2 regions of the Priestia sp. 179-F W1.4 NHS genome follow, and region 2 is predicted to be linked to the other one. Evidence: a T-box and tRNA genes for the amino acid it is inferred to sense, from the RefSeq annotation. Region 2 holds a T-box; the other holds one or more tRNA genes.
The links. The T-box of region 2 lies ahead of trpS (tryptophan--tRNA ligase). A T-box ahead of a tRNA ligase gene usually reads a tRNA of that ligase, here a tRNA-Trp.

Region 1: it has a tRNA-Trp gene. The T-box ahead of trpS (tryptophan--tRNA ligase) is inferred to sense a tRNA for this amino acid. The anticodon was not compared.

Annotation. Positions count from the first base shown of each region.
Region 1 covers NZ_JBIQFF010000003.1:408,063-416,105, forward strand. Annotated here, with positions in the region: gene ACH0CI_RS17300 (FAD-dependent oxidoreductase) at 1-1,167, shown strand, start outside; gene ACH0CI_RS17305 (GerAB/ArcD/ProY family transporter) at 1,193-2,320, opposite strand; gene ACH0CI_RS17310 (hypothetical protein) at 2,346-2,579, opposite strand; gene ACH0CI_RS17315 (GerAB/ArcD/ProY family transporter) at 2,676-3,797, opposite strand; gene ACH0CI_RS17320 (hypothetical protein) at 3,820-4,005, opposite strand; gene ACH0CI_RS17325 (hypothetical protein) at 4,302-4,571, shown strand; gene ACH0CI_RS17330 (phospholipase D-like domain-containing protein) at 4,887-6,281, shown strand; tRNA gene ACH0CI_RS17335 (tRNA-Trp) at 6,521-6,594, shown strand; tRNA gene ACH0CI_RS17340 (tRNA-Leu) at 6,621-6,702, shown strand; tRNA gene ACH0CI_RS17345 (tRNA-Gly) at 6,723-6,794, shown strand; gene ACH0CI_RS17350 (Na+/H+ antiporter NhaC family protein) at 7,011-8,043, shown strand, end outside.
Region 2 covers NZ_JBIQFF010000006.1:80,184-88,226, reverse strand. Annotated here, with positions in the region: gene ACH0CI_RS22385 (ABC transporter permease) at 1-181, opposite strand, end outside; gene ACH0CI_RS22380 (peptide ABC transporter substrate-binding protein) at 279-1,925, opposite strand; T-box leader at 2,592-2,796, shown strand; gene trpS (tryptophan--tRNA ligase) at 2,873-3,862, shown strand; gene ACH0CI_RS22370 (YjbA family protein) at 3,893-4,642, opposite strand; gene ACH0CI_RS22365 (hypothetical protein) at 4,671-4,829, opposite strand; gene opp4C (oligopeptide ABC transporter permease) at 4,942-5,856, opposite strand; gene opp4B (oligopeptide ABC transporter permease) at 5,868-6,833, opposite strand; gene opp4A (oligopeptide ABC transporter substrate-binding protein) at 6,862-8,043, opposite strand, start outside.

The DNA of each region.
Region 1 (8,043 bases), on a different contig from region 2:
GGCTTATTTTACTCTTCACCGTCTGAATTGCAAGAGATGGGTGTAAATATGAAAATGAAACATGAAGTGACGAATATTGATACAGAAGACAAAAAAATAGCAGTGCGAAATTTAGAAACAAACGAAGAATTTGAAGATACATTTGATAAATTAGTGATGACAACTGGATCATGGCCGATTATTCCAAACCTTGAAGGCATCGATTTAAATAATGTTGTGCTTTGTAAAAATTATCAGCATGCCAATCATATTATTGAAAAAGCGAAACAAGCGAAGAAAATAGCCGTAATTGGTGCGGGTTATATCGGTGCAGAATTAGTGGAAGCCTTCGAAGTGTACGGAAAAGAAGTCACGTTTATTGATAGTGCTGATCGCATTTTAAATAAATATCTTGATCCAGAATTTACGAACCTAATGGAAACTGAGTTTGAAAATCGCGGAGTTACATTAGCATTAAACCAAGCGGTTACTAAATTTGCAGGCAGTGAGGGATCTGTTGAAAAAGTAGTGACAACTGAAGGCGAATATGAAGCGGATCTAGTTATTCTATGTGTTGGTTTCCGTCCAAATACAGATTTAGTAAAAGGACAGGTAGACATGCTTCCAAACGGCGCAATTGTGGTTGATGAGTATATGCAAACAAGTAAAAAAGATATATTTGCGGCCGGAGATAGCTGTGCGATTTACTACAATCCGATTAAGAAACATGCCTATATCCCGCTTGCTACAAATGCGGTTAGAATGGGAACATTAGTAGCTCAAAACCTTGTTAAGCCGACGATTAAGTATATGGGAACACAAGGAACATCAGGGTTGCATATTTATGATTACAATGTTGCATCTACCGGCATAACTGAAACAGCGGCTTCTCTTTTTGATATGAATGTGAAAAGTATCGCAATATCAGAAAATAACCGACCAGAATTCATGCCAACGTACGAAAATATTACGTTAAAAGTAGTATATGAAGAAGAAACGAGACGAATTGTAGGTGCACAGGTTATTTCTAAAATTGATGCTACTCAAGCAATTAATACATTGTCCGTATGCGTACAGCAGGAAATGACGATCGATGAGCTTGGCTTTATGGACTTTTTCTTTCAACCCCACTTTAATAAGCCTTGGCATTTCTTAAACCAAGCAGGGCTTCAAGCGCTTCAAGCATAAAAAAGCAGGTGACTACCTGCTTTTTTTATGTAGATTTTATTATCTTTTTTATTTTTATTTTAGCTGGTTTAAAACGAATCCATCCTATGATAAGAAGAATAAAAGGATATAAAGCTCCCATCAAAAAACTATAGGGAATCCACGTTTCGGCTAACCATGTTTTTTGATAGGTAATGGTTGGGTACACAATAATGGAAAAAGTCGTAACAATTAATCCCATCGGTAACGTTAGAAATCGAGTTTCATTGATGTTAAAAATATGACAAAGTCCAGCGATGGAAGCATGAAAATAAAGAGAAACTTTAAAGAAAAGAGTAAGAAACCATATAATGGCAATAATTACCTCGATTCCTTGCAAAAAATTTCCCACCTCAATTCGCTTAGCCATTTCATATACAGGAAACATGGTAGTTGAAGAATGATAAGAACCAATAACGATTATACAAGAAAAAATAACAATTACCATAATAAATCCACCTAGCAGGCTGCCGCTCATTAAAGCTTTAGCTCCTTTTTCAGGTTTTCTTAAATGAAGGGGGAAAATCATCATCAAAGGAGCAAAAGTAAAATAAGTAATGCTAAGAAAGATAAGAACCGAATGAGTCAGGGGTTTTAAGTGAATGTCCATTAAAGGCATAAGATTTTCAAGTTTCATTTGAGGAGTTAGTGAAAAAATAAAAATTCCGAGAAGGCCAACAAACCACGGGAAAAAGATTTCACAGCAGCGTGCAATTGTTTCTAGCCCGAGTCTTGCCCCGAAAACAACCACAAGCATAAAAATAATGTGAATAGCAAGCAGCGGCGTTTCCATCATAATATGGGTATTTAAAAAACTTCCGACGTAGTATACAATACGGCTGCACGTTATGACAGTAGATATGACAAATAAACAAGATATACCTTTTCCTAGATATTTTCCAAATACTACATCATTGATTTCAACCAGATTTTTATCTTTAAATAAAAGTCCGAGAGCTATATATACTTTCACTAATACAAATCCGCATGCTACTCCGAAAATAGCCGGAATCCAAGCAGTTTGCTTAGAATCAACAGTCATAGACGCTGGAGCAATAACAATTGTGCTTCCAATTGTATAAAGCATGACGAGCATGCGAAATTGAATCGTTGAAATTTTAACTACAGGTTTCACGGTATTCACTTCCTCGTCTTACGTATTAAGATAATAAATGAAGTAAAAATATGCTGATTGGTCTAAAGATAGCAGCTGATAAATCAGAAGGATTTGGAACATATAAACCCAGTGCTTTACAGATGCTTACGGACGTTCCAATTGCAAGAACTGTGTAGAATAGCCATAATTCTTTCTTCGCTTTTTTTTGCCGTAAGTTAGGTACTTCAAACCAAATGACGAGCGTGCAAACAATAAGTAACCCCAATACCCCTAGCATAGACTAGCTCCTATACATGAATAATTAATGTTATATTTTCCAGAAAAATAACTACTTATACTGAAGGTGCATTCTCTATTAAAGGTTTTTGATTTTTTAGTCGCTGTTAGAAGAATGCTGCTTTTTGTTTTGAATAAATCCTGCAATTAAAAGGAAAAGCGGATATAAGATGCCTACAAATAAGCTGTAGGGAATCCACGTTTTTGTATCCCAATCTTTTTGATAAGAAACGCTTGGATATACAATAAGGGAAAGTGTAATCATGATGAGTGCGACTGGAAAAGAAAATAGCTTGTAGTCCTTTATATGAAATACATTGGCAAACCCCAAAAGAGTAGCGTAAAAGTAAATGCAAAGCTTAAAAAAGAGAGTAATAAACCACAAAATAGCAATGACTACTTCAATTCCTTGAAGAAAGTTTCCTACATCAATTCTTCTTCCTAATTCATAGCTTGGAAACATGGTGATTTGGGAGTAATAAGGACCAAGCACTAAAATTCCGAGTAAGATTAACGTAACCATCACTAGTCCACCGGCTATATTACCTATATAAAAAGATTGAGTGGCCTTTTTTGTGTCTGGTGTATGGGAAGGAAAAATCATAAGCAGAATCGTATAAGTCAAAGAACTCATGCTTAAAAACGTTAAAACAGCTCGAATAAAAGCTTTTGGATGTATTTCAAGCACAGGCTGAATATGCTCTATTTTAATTTGCGGAATCATAGACAAAATCAGAAGTCCGAATAATCCGACAAACCAAGGGAATAAAATCTCGGCACTTCGTGCAATAACTTCTATTCCTAGGCGTACTCCTACGATAACCACACCCATAAATGCAATGTGGATGGCTGTAAGCGGCGTGTAGGGAAGAATTTGTGTAGTGAGAAAATTCCCTACATAGTAAAGAACTTGACTGCTGATAAACAAATTGGATAATACAAAAACAGCAGAAACAATCTTTCCAAACAGTTTACCTAAAATTTTTTCGTTCATTTCCATCAGCGTAAGCGTTGGAAACATTTTTCCTAGTGAGGTAAAAAGCAAAACTAAGCCAATTCCTGATGCTACACCGAAAAGTGCTGCAATCCAGGCGTCTTGATGAGCATCAGCCGTAATAGCAGCAGGCACAACAATAATTGTGCTTCCGATGCTATATAAAGTTACTAGCTTGCGAAATTGCGCAGCCGAAATATTGATTTCATTAAGCAAAATGAGCACATCCTTTTGCCATATACACGAATTAAGTGATCCAACGGAATAATAAGTGACTTAAAGGTTGAAACATTGCTTCTACCCAATCAGAAGGGTTCGGTAGAGGCAGTCGAAAGATTTTTGCAAGAGCGATCATCATACTGATTGTCATGAATACAATAAAAATTTTCCGTTCCTTTTTATGAGAGGGTTGAGGTAATCTTTTTATTTCCATCCATATAATTCCTGCACAAATGATCAAAAAGGAAAGAAACAAGTGCATGCAGTCAACCCCAATATATTTTGACGTTCAAATAAGCTATTCGTATGATGTCCGCTAAAGAAAGTGATTATACATTTATGTAAAATATAGAAAGTATTTCAAGGGATAAAAGATATCATTGGACGCTCTTAAATAATAAAGGAATTCGTTATGCAGAATATTTACGCAGCTTCAACCTATTGAAACGTCGTATGAATAAGTGGAAAAATGCCACACTATAGAGTGAACAAATGGAAAGGAGCACTATGATGAAAAAATTCCCATATAACAAAGATAAACAACAATCGTTTCAAGCAGCACAGCAGGGGCATAAAGAAGCAGTAGATGCATATGAACAGGCAAATGAAGCTAAAAATGATGCATCGTATGGACATGAAGCGAAGCAAGCGATAGGTGAAGTGAACGAAGCCTCTCAGCAAATCGAAAATGCGCTTGAAAATGCTTCTGAAACACAGCTTCAGCGTTTAACTGAGTTTCAGCAAGACATAAAAGATATGGAAAACGACCTTAATCAATAAAAGAGCCGCTGTTTTACTTAGACTTAGAGCAGGTTCATAATAGGGTATAAATTGCAAAAGCAGAAGATAATGAACTTCTGCTTTTTTTTATTGGCAGAGTGAATGTAGGTTTCGTGTATATAATGGCTTCTAGCAGTTGTTTGGAGGGCAAGGCGAAGGCTTGCACGGAAATCAACAGTAGTGTAACAAATAATCCATCGTTCCATTCTTATTTTAAAAGGTATAGAAGTTAAAAAAGTAAGAATCCTAATAAAAACAGAACGATAAGAATGGAAAGGGATTGTGACAGGAAACATGCTAATAAATATACTAATAATGATTGTCGTATTGTACTTCATATATGTATTCGTAACTGCAGTGGTACTGTTTTATGTCCCTTTGCACAAGGGAAAAGACTTAAAAGTAATGAATACTGAGAATTTTTACGGAAAGAAAGAGTCCACAGACCGCGTTATGCTTTTGGAAAACGGTTATTTTTCAGGACTTGTTCGGATGCAGATGATTCAAGAAGCGAGGCATACAATTGATATTGCTTACTTTTCCATCGGCAAAGGTCGTTCGTCGGATTTACTTATGGGTGCTTTATTCGAAGCTGCGGACCGAGGTATACGTATTCGAGTGCTGTTAGACGGGATCTCTCATGGGTTAAAAGGCAAGAGAAAAAATGTTCTTTATGCTCTAGCTTTCCACAATAATATTGAATTAAAGTACTATGAGCCCTTTACTATTCTTAAACCTTGGACATGGCATAACCGTCTTCACGATAAAATAATAGTAGTCGATGGCCAATTAGGTATTAGTGGAGGACGAAATATTGGAGATAAATACTTGGCCAGTCAACCGGATGAAAATTTTGTCTATGACCGTGATGTGCTGATTTATAATACAAAGCAAGAAAGTAATAGTGTCATTCTTTCAATGGAGAAGTATGTAGAGAAATTATGGAACCACCCGTATACGCGCAAAGCTTTTCCAAAGCTCAAGAAAACTAAACAATTTCGTGGCCTTTCAGGAAAGAAATTGTTAATAGATCAATACGAAGAGGCCAAAAAAGCAAACGACCCCTTTGTCCATCCTTATATTGTATGGAGAGAATCAACGATGCCTACAAGAAAGGTTTCTTTTATTACAAACCCTATTCAAAGAATGAATAAAAGCCCTTTTATATGGAAAACGTTTATTAAGCTTTCCGAGCAAGCTGAAAAATCCATTGTCGTTCAAAGTCCTTATATTGTACCAACAAAAGAGATGGAACAGTATATAGATAAGTCAGTAAAATCTAAAGTGCAAAGAATTATTTTAACGAATTCTATTACGTCCACTCCGAATGCTATGGCTTTTTCTGCATACTTAGGAGTGAAAAATCGCGTCATAAAAGCGGCTTCAAAGCTTTATGAATATCAACAGCCTTATTCCGTTCACGGGAAATCCGTTGTTTACGACCAGCGTTTGAGTGCAGTTGGTTCTTTTAACTTAGATTCACGTTCTGTATTTTTAAATACTGAATCTATGGTTATGATAGATAGTGAAGAATTTGCAGCCGAGCTAACAGGGGCTATTGAAACTAAAATTTCTCACAGTACGCTTGTGGGAAATGAGGGGGAACCTGTGGATTTTAATACGGATTCTCAAAAAAACGTGCCTCCCGTAAAATCTGCACTCCTCCATATTCTTTCAGTCTTCACGCGATTTTGGAGACATTTTGTATAGTTCTGCACTTTTCCTAAAAAAGTGCTTTTGCAGAAAGCTTATAAAAATAAATGGTAGAGGATAAAAGGTGCTGCAACTGGCAGTGGGAAGTGTGAAAAGCTGTGATATGCCTCACAGTTTTTTTGAAGTCGCCAGTACTAGTCATGATTCATAAAAAGACCTATTGACGAAATTCCATATATGTTTTATTATAATATAGCGTCGTCAATAAACGAGGTTCTTTTGAAGAAATCATTTCTAGGGGCATAGTTTAAAGGTAGAACTACGGTCTCCAAAACCGTCAGTGTGGGTTCGATTCCTACTGCCCCTGCCATTTTGGAGTTATTTTTCAATTCACACGCGGGTGTGGCGGAATTGGCAGACGCGCTAGACTTAGGATCTAGTGTCTTATGACGTGGGGGTTCAAGTCCCTTCACCCGCATCTTTACTTTTATATATTGCGCGGAAGTAGTTCAGTGGTAGAACACCACCTTGCCAAGGTGGGGGTCGCGAGTTCGAACCTCGTCTTCCGCTTCTTTTCAAAAGCAGTTTGCATGTGCAAACTGCTTTTTTTGTTGTAGAAATAAAGATTTTTACTATGCTGTTTTTAATTAGAAATAGTTTATTCAATCAGTGCTGCTTATACGTATTATTTTCGTGAATATACACATATTATTGGGGTTACATTAAAAGCTAATGAACGATACGTGAAGACGTCTAATATGGTTTTTAAGATAGGGGGAGAGTCCTATGGAATCTAGTTGGTTTTCAATTATACCGTTTTTAATTGTTATTCCAATAGCTATTTTCACCAAACAAGTGCTACCAGGGTTGTTTTTAGGCTTATTAGTAGGCGCTTATTTGATTGATCATTCGATTGTCGGAGGTGTTGAAAAGTTACTTCACTACGTTGTACAAGCTCTTAGAAATAAAAGTAATATAGAAATCGTTGTCTTTTTATACGCGTTTTCAGGGCTTATCGGAATGATTAAGATGGCTGGAGGAGTTAAAGGTTTTGTGGAAACAGCTGCAGAAAGAATTGATACAAGAAAAAAAGCTCTTATTTTAACCTATGTTTCAACCATTGGAACATTCAGTGCTCCCACCTTTCGTTTTGTGACGATCGCGCCCATTATGAGAGCGCTGCTGAAAAAAGTGAAAATGACGACAGCAGAGCTAGGGTTTGTTATTGAAACAACTGCTACTCCTGTTATCGTCTTAATTCCCGTGGCAACGGCATTTGTAGGATATATGGTCTCAATCATTCAAATGGCAATTGATCATCAAGGCATAAAACAAGACGCTTATTCTTTGTTTATTCAAAGCATTCCTTATAATTTCTTTTCGATTGTGATTATTTTAGTAGGGATTTATTTCAGCTTTTTTCATCATTCAACGTCTACGGCTCCTATGAAGCTCGAGGAAGAAGACGAAAAAGATTGGCATGATTGTCATCCTTGCGTATCGAAGGATTTGCCTTCTAAGCCTTGGAATTTGTTAGTACCTTTACTTGTTGTGATTTCACTTACCTTACTTTTAACATGGTGGAGTGGACATCGTAAGAGTCACACCTTTTTTGAAGCATTTATTAAAGCAGACGTGTTAGAAGCGATGGTAGTAGCTTTAATTATGACTACGTTAATTACCCTCATTTTTTTCTTGTTTCAGCGCTTTACATTACAGAATTTGCTTAATGGTTTTATCACAGGAGGCAATGACTTGATGTCCGTTATTTTGTTGTTATCGGTAGTATGGGGATTATCCGCTGTGACAGAAGACTTAG
Region 2 (8,043 bases):
GGTACCAAGGCTGATCTAAACCGTAATACTGATTTAGATTTTTTTGAATTTCAGGGGGAAGCTGCTTTTCTGATGTGAATGGACCTCCTGGAACAGCACGCATTAAGAAAAAGGTCGCTGTTACGATCAGCCATAATGATAGAAACATATAAATAAGTCGTTTTCCTATATATTTGAACACCCTGACACACCTCCATATTTTTACAAAATTCGCGCACAAGAAAGAAAAGTATATGGAGCACCAGGCCCCATATACCCTTTGTCATAATTGATGTTACTTACTCAAAATGAGCCCACTTAATCTGAATGTCTCCAAGACCAGACATCACAACATCTTTCAGCTGCTTGTCTTGTACCCAAGCATTTGTGTAGAAGTAGATTGGTGCCACTGGCATTTCATCCATGAAGATACCTTCTGCTTTTTTCAACATTGCCTGACGTTTTTTAGGGTCTGTTTCTTTTTGAGAGTCAATTAATAACTTTTTATATTCTGGATTTTCCCAGTTTGTATCATTGTTTCCGCCTTTTTTGTCACGGAATAACTCTAGGAAGTTGATTGGATCGTTAAAGTCTCCTAACCAGCCCATACGCCCAACTTGATAATCTCCTTGGTGTAACTTTTCAATGTAAACAGCCCACTCAGAGTTGTCTAACTGTACTTTAATACCAAGGTTTTTCTTCCACATATCTTGAACAGCTTGTGCAATTTTTGCATGTTTTTCATCCGTGTTGTATGAAACCTTAATTGCTGGTAGTTCTGAAGCATCTTTAAGGCCCATTTCTTTCAAGCCTTTTTCTAAATATTCTTTTGCTTTTTTCACATCATTGTCTTTGAAGTAGCCTTTTTTGTTATCTTCAAACATTGTTGGTGGTACAGCCGCCATCGCTGGAACTGAACCGTCTTTTGTAATTTGTTCTGTAATACCTTTACGATCAATTGCATAAGCTAATGCTTTACGAATGTTCACATTGTCTAAAGGTTTTTGTTCTGTATTAAACTTGTACCAGTAAGTACCTGCAATCTCTTGAATGTTTAATGAACCGTCTTTCTTTAATTCAGGAAGTGCATCAGCTGGTAATTGACCGGTAGGCATACCCGCCCAGTCTAATTCACCGTTTTTGAACATTGAAAGTTCAGTGTTGTTATCATTGATCATGTACATTTCAACTTTTTTAAGTTTTACAGCATCTTTATCCCAATAGTTTTCATTAGGAACTAACTCAATTTTGTCGTTATGTTTCCAAGTTTTAAGCTTGAAAGGACCGTTTGACGTATAGTTTTCGCCTGCATTTGTGTACCATTTTTCATTTGATTCAGCAATTTTCGTATTCACTGGGAAGTACGTATAGAAAGCTGTTAATTCTAAGAAATATGGCGTTGGGTTTTCTAATGTTACCTCAAGCGTTTTATCATCTGTTGCTTTAACGGCAACATCATCTAATGAACCTTTTCCTTCATTAGCAGCCTGTGCATTTTTAACATAGTATAATTGATATGCATATTGAGATTCGTTTTTAGGATCTAACGCCCATTTCCATGCATATTCGAAATCTTTTGCTGTTACAGGGTCACCATTTGACCATTTTGCATCGTCGCGAATCGTAAACGTATATTTAGTTTGATCATCGCTGATCTTTACATCTTTCGCCATGGCATTTTCAGGTTTTCCATCTTTACCAATACGAGTTAAACCTTCAAATGTTTGTAATAATACGTTTGATGACGTTGAATCATTAGCTAAGCCTGGGTTCAGTGAGAAAGGCTCAGTTTTAATGTTTACGCGAAGCTCTTGCTCTTTTTTCTTGTCGCCGCCATCACTGCTAGCATTTTCACTGCCACCAGATTCTTTGTTAAATCCACATGCAGCTAAAAACAAGCTCATTACAAGCAGCAAACTGAAAAGAATTGACAACCTTTTCTTCATTGCGTGTTACCCCCTATTAAATTTTGTTTGTGTGGCAACCATATTTTTTTGATATGCACTAATTTCTTAATCCTCTTTCAATACAAAATAATCAGTTATTTTTTCACGTAGTAGAGTGCTAAAGACCTCACTGCAAAATTATTCTTCTACCCTATGAAACTGTCATCAATTGTTTACATGTTGTAAATCCAATGTATGCGCTTAATATGTAGAAGACTCATTCATTACAAAATTCGCTAATTGAAACAAAACATTGGCTATTTTGTTTTTTCTGAAAAATTAAGAAATTGTAATACCTTTGTAAAAAATATGTTTGTTACGCCTATTATAAATATTTTAAAAATTTATTGCAATACTATTATTTAATGGTATTTTTTTGTCATGAGGGAAAAAACCTTATCTTATAAGGATTGTGCCTACTTGTCAGACGTCTAAAATCTTTTTTGTAGTATAGGTATTACAATAGTATTACAAAGGCATTAGAAATACTAAATAAAAGATTTTTACCAAATCCTCCACCAAATTTTCATCAAGAAATGCTTTAATTAAAAGGTTCTTGTCTTTTTTTGCCGAAGAAAAATTCCAGTAAATTGTCTTATAAAACTTTTTAGCGATAAGATGTTTAAATTCCTGCTTTTTCGCGTTATAATAACGAATAACTATATAATTAAAGCTGTGAAAAAGAGTAGTATGCAGAATTTTCATTTTTAGAGAGTTTGTGGCTGGTGAGAACAAACATTGAAACCTGCAGAATGGACTTTGGAGCTTTCAAGTGCAAAGCTTGAACGTTGATCTCAACGTTACATGAATAAAGATAGTTCACAATAATGTGTGCTAATTAGGGTGGCAACGCGGTCCATTCGCCCCTAGCTTATGCTAGGAGCGGATGGGCCTTTTTATGTTGTATACGTAAACTAGCATCATATATGTGCAGATGAAAGGAAGATTTGATGAAAACAATTTTTTCAGGTATTCAACCAAGCGGTACAATCACTTTAGGTAACTACATTGGAGCGATGAAGCAATTTGTTGAACTTCAACATGACTATAACTGTCATTTTTGTATTGTAGATCAGCATGCAATTACAGCGCCTCAAGACCGTTTAGCACTTCGTAAAAACATTCGCAGCCTTGCTGCTCTGTATGTAGCAGTAGGAATTGATCCAGCAAAATCAACTTTATTTATTCAATCAGAAGTGCCCGCCCACACGGAAGCAGGATGGATGTTACAGTGCGTAGCGTATATCGGTGAACTTGAGCGTATGACTCAGTTTAAAGATAAGTCCGCTGGAAAAGAAGCAGTATCAGCAGGATTATTAACTTATCCTCCACTAATGGCAGCTGATATTCTTTTATACAACACCGATTTGGTTCCAGTTGGTGAAGATCAAAAGCAGCATTTAGAATTAACGCGTGACTTAGCTGAGCGCTTTAACAAAAAATACAATGATATCTTCACTATTCCTGAAGTACGTATTCCAAAAGTGGGCGCACGCGTCATGTCTCTTCAAGATCCTACGAAAAAAATGAGCAAGTCCGATCCAAACCAAAAAGCTTTTATTACGCTCTTGGATGACGCTAAAACGATTGAAAAGAAAATCAAAAGTGCCGTAACGGATTCAGAAGGTATTGTTCGCTACGATAAAGAAAATAAGCCAGGTATTTCAAACTTATTAAGCATTTATTCAATCCTAGCAAATAAATCAATCGAAGACATTGAAGCAATGTACGAAGGCAAAGGTTATGGTGACTTTAAAGCTGACACAGCTAAAGTAGTAGCTGAAGCACTTGCTCCAATTCAAGAAAGATATTATGAATTAGTTGATTCTAGCGAGTTAGATGATATTTTAGATCAAGGTGCCGATAAAGCAAATGCAACGGCTAATAAAATGCTTCGCAAAATGCGAAACGCAATGGGAATTGGCCGTAAACGTTAAAAAAAAAACGACTGCTATGCAGTCGTTTTTTTAATTCACTTTTGGCTCTTGTTCAATTTCCCAAAGTTTTTCAAAGAAAGGTTGTCCTTTTACTAAGCGCTCGCATAATAATTTATGTTTCGGTGACCACCCTGACTTCGTTTCATCGTATAGCTGATTCCATACGTCTTGAAACGGCATCTCTTGAATGTCTTCGTATTTCGTTGGATTCCACTCTGTGTACCAGTAGCGGATTTGAGCTGTATTTTTTGTTGTATGTAGCTGATCAAGTGCCATAAATAACAGCTGTTTTAGCTGACGTTCTTTACGTGTTAGCCCTCTCATCGTTTCAGGAGACGGCGAAAGAATATGATGCTCTTTTTTAGTTAGCTCGTCTTCACTGAACTTATATTCTAGCTCTTCTTGATCCGCAATCATCTCATAAACTAACTGTTCTTGTCTTGGAATTAAGCGGCTTTTTCGAATTGGGATATGATAGCCCATCGTATCAATTGCTAAAATATTCGTTCCATCTGTAACAATAAAACAATATTCAACCTGCGTGCGCTCATGATTTTTCCGAATGTATGCTTTCTGATAGACATCTTGTAGTAGTTGTTGAGGTAGCTCGGAAAGATCATTTTCAATGTAATGAAATAAAAGCGGATTTACTTTTAATAACGGTGCTTGATCGAGCAGTTCTACACAATCGTCTTTTCTCCACTCATGGAAATGACACACATTATAACCGTTTTCTTCGCCTTCAAACCAATTAACCCATACATCATGAAGATATAGCATAATTTACCCCTCACTTACTATCTGTTTGTTATCCATCAGTATAGGCAGAGAAAGGAATTTTTATTCCAAATGATGTTATTTTTCTAAAAATTAATTGTAAAATACCTTCGTTTTTGGTTATTATGCAAATGCACTTATTTCGAAGCTCAGACATAACGCCAGTGCTAATGATTGCTACAGGCTTCATGAACTATATCCACCCCTATAAGCAGAAAAAATCCGAGTTTCTTCTATAGTAATAGGTTTGTCAGGAGGTCTGACAAACCTAAAAAAATCTATCACACTTTTGTGATAGATTTTTAACGAAGAGATTTTGGATTTAAAGCATCTTTTAATCCTTCACCAATGAAGTTGATAGCCAGGATCGTAAATGTAATAGCTAAACCTGGCGGAACCCACATCCAAGGCTTATTCTGCAGCACATCTGATTCCCTTGCTTCTGTCAGCATATTCCCCCAGCTCGGCGTATCAGCCGGCACGCCAAAACCGATAAAGCTAATCGCTGACTCAAACACGATAAGGATGGCCATCTGCAAACTGGCTTGAACCACAATCGTTGAAAACACATTTGGCAGCAAATGTTTGAAGATGATTTTAAACGGGCTGCACCCAATGGAAACAGCTGAAAGCACATATTCATTTTCTTTTTCAGCCAAGACTTTGCTTCGCACCAGCCGGGCCGTACTTCCCCAGCTTAGGAAACTAACAACTAGGATGAGCGTCCAAACGCCTGAGATTTTTCCAATTAGAATTGTATTTAACACTACAACAAAAACAATGAGCGGAAAGTTTAAGACAAAGTCTGTAAAACGCATTAAGAATTGGTCCACTTTGCCTCCGTAATAACCCGCAATCGAACCAATAAGAGTTCCGATTAAAATAACGAGTGTTGTACAAGCAACTCCAATCAGTAACGAAGTTCTTCCTCCATACAATGTACGTGCAAATACGTCTCGACCATTTGTATCCGTTCCAAACCAATGCTCATTGGAAGGCGCTGCATTCATCGCCATATAGTCGATACGTGTAATATCTGCTTTTGTAAGCAGCGGTGCAAAAATGGCAAGAAGCGTAATCACAATCATGAAAGCCAAACTTATCATGGCTAGTTTATTTTTTACAAACTTCTTTCGCGCAATCGCCCATGGAGAAAGGTTTTTAGGAGCTTTCATATTCACTTCTGGCTGTACATCTTTTTTCGTTACAATTTCCATACTTTCTCCTCCTAATCCAAACGAATACGCGGATCTGCTACGCCGTATAACAAATCAGCAACCAGATTCCCAACCAATGTTAAAATTGAAAACAGCATTGTAAGCGACATCATAACTGAGTAGTCACGAGTTGCTACAGAGTCAACAAACAACTTTCCGATTCCTGGATACGTAAAGATTGTCTCTGTAATGATAGAACCGCTAATGATTGTTACAAGATCAAACCCTAAAAACGTAATAAGCGGAATCATTGAGTTGCGTAAGATATGAACATTATAAATTTTAGATTCTTTTGTTCCTTTTGCTCTAGCTGTGCGCACAAAATCTTTGCGACTGTTTTCAATAATATCATTGCGCAAAAATTGGGTATACTGCGCGGTCGACATCAAGCCAAGAATCAGTGCAGGTAATATAACGTGATGAATTCTACTTTGAATAAATTCCCATGATCCCTCTTTTAATCCTACTTCAACAGAACCGCTAAACGGAAACCAGCCTAACTGAAAGGAAAATAAATAAATGCCTACGATCCCTGCGATAAACGATGGAACCGCTAATGCAAAGTAATTATATCCTGCAATAAAGTTATCTGCTAAGGTATACGGTTTTCTTCCTGCATACATACCTAAAATAAATGCAAACACATACGTAATCAAAAGCGAAGTCAAAGCTAAAAAGATCGTATTAGGCATACGCTCTAAAATAATATCTAATGTCGGTAACTTATGAGTTGTTGACTTTCCTAAATCTCCTTGTGCCACTCCCTTTACCCAGTTCCAATATTGAACGTAGATAGGATCGTTATATCCTAGCTTATCACGCATTTCCTCAATGTATTTTGGATCTGTATTACTGGGGTTGATTTCTCCCCCAAAAGGGTCCCCTGGCATCATTTTTGCCAGGGAAAACACAACAAAGGAGATCAGAATCAACATTGGAATCATCCCTAAAATACGTCTTAGTGAGTATTGCAGCATCGTTGACTCTCCTTTACATGTAAAATACTTATTCCGTTACAGACCATTTCTCCGGATCTACAACTACCGTTGATGGATCTAGAGTTACGTTTTTCACACGCTTATTCACAGCATAAATATTGATATTTTCCCATAAAGGAAGTGCTGGCAGCTGCTCGTTAAAGAATTTTTGCCATTTTACATATACATCTTTACGGTGTTTATCATCAAATGATTTTTCACTCAAACCGTCTTTAAGCATTTCATCAGATTCCTTATTTACCCAACGGCCATAGTTCCATTCAGCATTAGAGCTCCATAATCCTGTAGGATCTGGATCTGAACCAGTGTCCCAAGAACCGAAGAACGCTTCTAACGCCTTATCGTCGTTATCTTTCATTTCATTGTACAAGTTAAATTCAACAAGTGAACCCGTTGCTAATTTTGTTTTAATACCAATATCATTCCATGCTTGCATAATAGCCTTCGCACGACCCTCGAAGTTGGCTGGACCAGCATAGTGACCAAATGAGATCGTAAATGGTTTTCCGTTTGGATCTTCTACAAAACCGTCATTATTCTTATCTTTATAACCAGCTTCAGCTAACAATTTCTTAGCTTTTTCCGGACTATACTTGTACTTTGTTAAATCTTTTTGGTCAGCAGCAATCCAGAATACAGACGGAATAACTGTGTTAGAAACAACCGCTTTGTCGTTCATAAATGCTTTTACCATTGCTTTTCTATCTATTGCGTAAAGCAATGCTTGACGAAGTTTTAGATCTTTGAACTTATCATAATCATCTACGTTTTTACCAGCATTTTGATCACGATGTCCAAATCGTAGACCAATATACGAATAACTAGTTGATTTCCCTTCCAAAAAGTCTAAGTTTTCTGCTTTTTCAACTTGCCCTAAATCAGCTGGGCGAACATCCATAATGTCGACATCGCCTTTTTTCAATGCTCCGGCGGAAACAGATGGATCCAGTACTTTTACAACAACGCCATCAAGATGAGGCTTACCTTTCCAATAGTCATCATTGCGTTCCATCTGAACATATTCACTTGCTACCACTTTTTTCACTTTAAATGGTCCAACACCAATAGGCTCTTTACGAACTTGTTTAGACTCTGCAAGATCTTTTACAGCAATTCCTTCATAGTACTTTTTCGGCATTGGATACGGCCATAGATTGTCTAAGTTATTTACACGAACTTCTTTAAACGT